2 linked regions of the Pelagibaculum spongiae genome follow. The protein of the gene in region 1 interacts with the protein of each later gene in a pairwise test. Links are inferred from orthologs where the notes say so. Each region holds a gene or a part of one and is shown in the gene's direction. Other genes may lie near its edges.

Region 1 (3,168 bases):
CTCGGCGTAAAAATTCATAGCCTGAGTCCAACTGATCAATCGCATCGGTGGGCATAATTTGTTTATCAGCCAGCATTGCCAGAATTTTTCGTAAGCGAGGTTCTTGCAGGTCAGGCTCTTTACCACCGCGAATTAGCTGCCAAGCTTGGCCGACAAATTCAATTTCTCGAATGCCACCCGGGCCGAGTTTAATATTATCGGTCATGCCGCGGCGGCGCTGTTCTCGGCTGATGAGCTGCTTCATGTCGCGCAGCGCTTCTATCGCAGAAAAATCCACATAACGGCGGAATACAAAAGGCTTCAGTAAAGCCATGAGCTCTGCACGATCTTCAGCTTGGCCACTAATGGGCTGCGCCTTGATCATGGCGTAGCGCTCCCAATCACGCCCTTGTTCTTGGTAGTAGGTTTCCATTGCCGGAAAACTCATGGCCAAGGCGCCACTATCGCCATAGGGACGAAGTCGCATATCGACCCGGAATACAAAACCATCGGCATTGTGGGTATTGATTGATCGAATTAATGCCTGACCCAGCCGAGTGAAAAACTGTTCATTAGCCAATTGGCGACGACCACCTTGAGTCATGCCCGGCTCTGGCCAGCTGAAGATTAAATCGATATCAGAAGATAAATTCAGTTCAGCCGCACCTAGCTTGCCCATACCCAGCACAACCATCTGCTGCGGTAAGCCTGACTCTTCGCCAATCGGCGTTCCCCAGTCACGACAATGCCATTGATATAACAACTGCAGAGCTTGATCGACACAGATTCGTGCCATGGTCGATAAATCAAAGCAGACCTGATTTAGCGGTGAATCGGCTAGGAGGTCACGCCAGATAATCGCCAACATATGACGGGTGCGATATTGACGTAGTGCTTTCATTAACTCGGCTTCGTTATTAACTTCCGCCAATAACTGCTGCATTTGCTGCGCCATGACTTCTGGCGACGGTGAATCAGTGAGCTCACCACTTTGCTGCAATTGCTCGAGCAACTGCGGATGCTTAAGCAAGGTTTCCAATGCGAAATCACTTAAAGCGAGCAGCTTTAATAGCGGTTCGTGCAAGGATTCCGGTAGCTGTTCTGATAGTACGAAAGCACTATGCTGCTCTTGCAGGCGCTGCCAAGATTGCTCGGCCTGTTGCTGAAGTTCAGCCGGTAAGGCTTTTTCTGATAGCAGAGTACGGTGGGTTTGGCTTTTGTTTTGCTGTTGAGTCTGATTTTGTTGCAGCGTCATAACAACCACGTGGCTGGCGGGCATGACAAGGATCATAACCGGCAGCACCCAAAGCAGCAATTGGCAGCCGAGACAGCGTTCGTGGTGTAATATAAGTCGCAACTTTGAAACTGCTGCAGAAAAACTGTCACCCTATGAGCACAACACCTGAATCACCGACCCACTTGCCCGAGCACCAGCACCTTTTAGACACTTCGGGACTCTACTGCCCGGAACCGGTGATGATGCTGCACAATGCTGTGCGCGATATGCAGCCTGGTGAAATTCTTAAAGTGATTGCCACCGATCCGGCGACCACGCGTGACATCCCTAAATTTTGCAATTTTCTTGGTCATGACATGATCTTCAGCGATATCGAGTCTGAGCCGCTGCTCTATTTCATTAAAAAACAATAATTTTTTATTACCATCGCTAAAAAACCATCGAACAACTTCTAATTCGGTTGCACCATCTGCTATAGATAAAAGCCATAGATTGCTCAGCAGATGGTTGCTCTGTTTTTCTCGCTATTATCAAATAACAGACAAGCCCTGACCTTTGGGTTACCGTCCTTGTCTAAACCGTTATCTGAAAGCGCTATTTAAAACTACCCTTTGACTATTTTGGTTGATTCTTGAGTCTGATTGATTGTCGGCATATATCCGTATCAGCCAAGAGCAAAACAGATAGCTATGCTCAAAGGTTGTGCCAACAGGTGTGTTGGCCACAGCAAATCAGCCATACATTTAACAATTAATTTTCAACAACATTTAAACTCTGACAGGATCCAGAATGCCCAAACTTCGACTTTTACCTTTAGTTATTTCCGGTGCACTGGTTTTATCAGGTTGTGGACAAAACCCGATTAAAACGGTCACTGACCTAATTTATCCAGCGGATCCTGTTGCAGATTCAGTCACCCAAGCAGCCAATCCAGCCGACCAGATTGTGATTAAAAGTCCGGCGGATATGCGTCAATATCGTTATTTGAGCTTGGATAACGGCATGCAGCTGTTACTCATTTCAGATGAAGAAGCCGATAAGGCCGCAGCGGCAGTTAATGTGGCAGCAGGCAGTTGGCAAGACCCTGATAACCGCAATGGTTTAGCGCACTTTCTGGAGCACATGTTGTTCCTTGGCAATGCCAAGTACCCAGAAGTTGATGGCTACTTCAAATTTATTCAGGCAAATGGTGGTGGGGCCAACGCATTTACTTCACGCACCCACACCAATTATTTTTTCGATATTAATGCCCAGCAATTACAGCCAGCACTCGATCAGTTAGCTCAGTTTTTCGTATCGCCTAAGCTAGACCCTGCATATGTAGATCGTGAGCGAAATGCAGTCGATTCCGAATATAAACTGCATGCCAAAGAAGATGGCTGGAGAAATTACCTCGCACTTGGCCAAACCGCTAACCCTGAGCACCCAGCGAGCAAATTTTCGATTGGTAACCTGCAAACACTGAATAATGAAGATGGCACTTCACTGTGGCAGGACTTGAAAGACTTTTACGATACCTATTATGTTTCAGGCAACCTGAGTGTTGTGATCTCCGGTAAAGAAGATTTAGATACATTAGAAAGCTGGGCAATGGCTTCATTTAAAGGTGTGCCTGAAGGCCCATCAACCGATAATTCAATTGGTATTGAGCCTTACACCGCAAAACAAAAGGGGGTTCGAATTAATCTAGAGCCACTTGCTGATACTCGAGATTTATTACTGGAATTTCCGCTACCAACATTAGTTGGCCATGAAGCTGAAAAGCCATTGCAGTATTTAGGCAAGCTGTTAGGGCATGAAGGGCAAGGTAGTTTACACAGTTTATTAAAAAGCAAAGGCTGGATTGATTCTTTAGGCGCTGGTGGTCGTGATGTTCCTGGTGAATATAGTAACTTCAGCATTAATATGAGCCTGACACCTGCAGGGCTGGAAAATATCGATGCGATTACTGA
Region 2 (3,229 bases), on another replicon or contig:
GGTGTTAGTGCTGATCAACCACAAGATCCAGTTTCCCATGCCATTGCTTGCATGTTGGAACATATGCATGCTCAAGATAAGCGAGTTGAAGAACTCTGCAAGGCTGTGTGTGACGTAGGTGGTGAAGTCAGTAAAGATGAATTGCCAGAACTAAAAGATAAGGACATCAAGCTAGATCAAGATGATTAATTGCTGATTGTTGGAAAGTGATCTTGCTAGATTGAGCGGTGGTTTTGATGAATAATATTAGTAATATCTTATTCAAAAACAGGCCACTGAATTAGCTGTTTGGCGGCTAATTAGTACCGGTGCGAACAGGCGGTCGTGAGAGATTGATCAATGTATAGTTGATCCGTGTCAATAATACTTGACTATTTTGCTGGGTTAATTAGAATTCCAGCATGCCTGCAAAGCCGGAGAATAATTAAATGAAGTTGACCACGAAAGGTCGTTATGCGGTAACAGCCATGTTAGATCTGGCGCTGCACACTGACAAAGGACCGATTACCTTGTCTGATATTTCCCAACGACAGGGAATCTCTCTTTCCTATCTGGAACAGTTGTTCGCGCGGTTGCGTAAAAATAGCTTGGTTTCCAGTGTTCGTGGACCTGGTGGTGGATATCGTCTGGCAAGAACTGCCGATGAAATCTTCGTTGCGCAAGTCATTATCGCAGTCGATGAGCCTGTTGATGTGACGCGTTGCTCTGGTAAAGGCGGCTGCCAAGATGGACATATTTGCCTGACTCATAATTTATGGACCGATCTTAGCGATCAAATCCATCAATTCCTGAGCGGTATTTCTTTAGGACAAATTATTCAACAGCGACAAGTTCGACAAGTCGCAGAACGTCAGGATCAGCAAGTCGAAAACAATAGCGACGTAAAAGCTGAACTGATCAAATTAGATTCTATTGGCGCACTGGTCTGACCCCTATGTTGCCAACATCGAGTTATAATGGCGGTCTTCGCCGCTTCGCAGTATGGAGTCACTGATGCAATTGCCGATCTATCTGGATTACTCTGCTACCACTCCGGCCGACCCTCGTGTCGCAGCCAAAATGATTGAGTGTCTAGATCCTACAGGAAACTTTGGTAACCCTGCCTCCCGTTCCCATCTTTATGGTTGGAAAGCGGAAGAGGCTGTGGAAACTGCCCGCCGTCATGTTGCCGATCTGGTGAATGCAGACCCGCGTGAGATTGTTTGGACTTCAGGTGCGACTGAGTCAAACAACCTAGCGATCAAAGGTGCGGCGCATTTCTATGGTAAGAATGGCAAGCACATTGTGACCTGTAAAACAGAACACAAAGCCGTACTTGATACCTGTCGCCAATTAGAGCGAGAAGGTTATGAAGTCACTTATTTAGATCCAAACCCAGATGGCTTGATCCCATTAGATCGCTTCCGCGATTCATTGCGTGAAGACACCGTTGTTGCATCAATCATGCATGTAAACAATGAAATCGGTGTGATTCAAAATATTGCTGAAATGGGTGAAATCTGCCGTGAAAAGGGTGTGATTTTCCATGTCGATGCAGCGCAAAGCGCCGGTAAGGTTGAAATCGACCTGAAAGCATTGAAAGTCGATTTGATGTCGTTCTCCGCTCATAAAGCTTATGGCCCTAAAGGTCAGGGCGCGTTATATGTGCGTCGTAAGCCACGTATTCGTATCGAAGCGCAAATGCACGGCGGCGGTCATGAGCGCGGTATGCGATCAGGTACTTTGCCAACCCATCAAATTGTTGGCATGGGCGAAGCGTTCCGTATCGCAAAATTGGAAATGGCTGAAGAGCATGAGCGTGTACTTGCACTGCGCAATCGCATGTGGGCTGGTTTTCAGGTCATTGATGAAGTGAAACTGAACGGTGATCTTGAGCAACGTGTTGCCGGTAACCTGAACGTTAGCTTTAGCTTTGTAGAAGGCGAATCTCTGATCATGGCGCTAAAAGATTTAGCGGTATCTTCAGGCTCAGCCTGTACTTCAGCCAGCTTAGAGCCTTCCTATGTGTTGCGTGCTCTAGGTCTGGATGACGAACTGGCGCACAGCTCGATTCGTTTTAGTATTGGTCGTTTCTCCACTGAAGAAGAAGTGGATTTTGCGGTCGATCTGATCAAACAAAAAATTGGTAAGTTACGAGAAATGTCTCCGCTCTGGGATATGTTCCAGGAAGGCGTCGATTTGAAGTCTGTCAAATGGGCAGCGCACTAATACCTAACGGAGGCTAAATCATGGCATATAGCGACAAGTTGATGGATCACTACGAGAATCCACGCAATGTTGGCACGCTGGAAAAAGACGACGAGTCTGTTGGCACCGGAATGGTAGGTGCGCCAGCTTGTGGTGACGTAATGAAGCTTCAGATCAAGGTAAATGAAGACGGTGTGATTGAAGATGCCAAGTTCAAAACCTATGGCTGTGGTTCGGCAATTGCGTCCAGCTCTTTGGTAACTGAATGGGTGAAAGGCAAAACGGTTGATGAAGCCGCTCAAATTCGCAATACACAAATTGCAGAAGAGCTGGCGTTGCCACCGGTAAAAATTCACTGCTCAGTACTGGCTGAAGATGCAATCAAAGCCGCAGTAGAAGACTATAAGTCGAAGCATTAAGCATTAACATTCTGGAGAATAGAGAATGGCAGTAACCTTGACAGAGGCTGCAGCAAACCGGGTTCGGGTTTTTCTTGAAAAACGTGGCGGCGGGCTAGGCCTTAGGCTTGGCGTAAAAACCTCTGGTTGTTCAGGAATGGCCTATGTGCTGGAATTTGTTGATACATCAGATGATGGCGACCAGATGTTTGAAAATCATGGCGTTAAAGTCTTTATCGACGGTAAAAGCATGACGTATCTCGAAGGCACTCAGCTGGACTTTGTTAAGGAAGGCTTGAACGAAGGTTTTAGTTTTTCCAACCCTAATGTGAAAGACGCCTGCGGATGTGGTGAAAGCTTCCATGTCTGATGTTGCAGCCTTAACTGCTAACTATTTTCAACTGTTTGCACTGCCGGTCGATTTCACAATCGACCGGCAGTTGCTTGATAACAGCTATAGAAAACTGCAGCAGCAATTTCACCCGGATCGTTTTGCCACCGCTAGCGCAGCTGAACAGCGACTAGCAATGCAAATTTCTTCTCGTATCAATGAAGCCCAGCAAGCGCTAAAGCATCCCCGGTCTCGTGCCGCGTATATGCTAGAGCTGCAAGGTCGTGATATGAGTAGCGAACGCACCACCAAC

Evidence for each region.
Region 2: the proteins of tusA (region 1) and DC094_RS04890 interact in binary tests that used the Escherichia coli proteins (3 or more experiments, as listed by UniProt). The link is inferred for Pelagibaculum spongiae from one-to-one orthologs.

What each region holds. Positions count from the first base shown.
Region 1 is NZ_QDDL01000008.1:36,221-39,388, reverse strand. The notes cover bases 159-2,998. They hold tusA (sulfurtransferase TusA), read left to right. Parts: upstream 159-1,368; coding sequence 1,369-1,629; downstream 1,630-2,998. Other genes in these bases: DC094_RS16395 (insulinase family protein), read left to right, coding at 2,006-2,998; glnE (bifunctional [glutamate--ammonia ligase]-adenylyl-L-tyrosine phosphorylase/[glutamate--ammonia-ligase] adenylyltransferase), read right to left, coding at 159-1,270. Also shown: more of glnE, read right to left, coding at 1-158; more of DC094_RS16395, read left to right, coding at 2,999-3,168. UniProt on the Escherichia coli protein: Sulfur carrier protein involved in sulfur trafficking in the cell. Part of a sulfur-relay system required for 2-thiolation during synthesis of 2-thiouridine of the modified wobble base 5-methylaminomethyl-2-thiouridine (mnm(5)s(2)U) in tRNA.
Region 2 is NZ_QDDL01000001.1:1,137,908-1,141,136, reverse strand. What follows is about bases 200-3,100. They hold DC094_RS04890 (IscS subfamily cysteine desulfurase), read left to right. Parts: upstream 200-993; coding sequence 994-2,208; downstream 2,209-3,100. Other genes in these bases: hscB (Fe-S protein assembly co-chaperone HscB), read left to right, coding at 2,948-3,100; iscA (iron-sulfur cluster assembly protein IscA), read left to right, coding at 2,632-2,955; iscU (Fe-S cluster assembly scaffold IscU), read left to right, coding at 2,229-2,606; iscR (Fe-S cluster assembly transcriptional regulator IscR), read left to right, coding at 429-929. Also shown: cysE (serine O-acetyltransferase), read left to right, coding at 1-189; more of hscB, read left to right, coding at 3,101-3,229. UniProt on the Escherichia coli protein: Master enzyme that delivers sulfur to a number of partners involved in Fe-S cluster assembly, tRNA modification or cofactor biosynthesis. Catalyzes the removal of elemental sulfur from cysteine to produce alanine.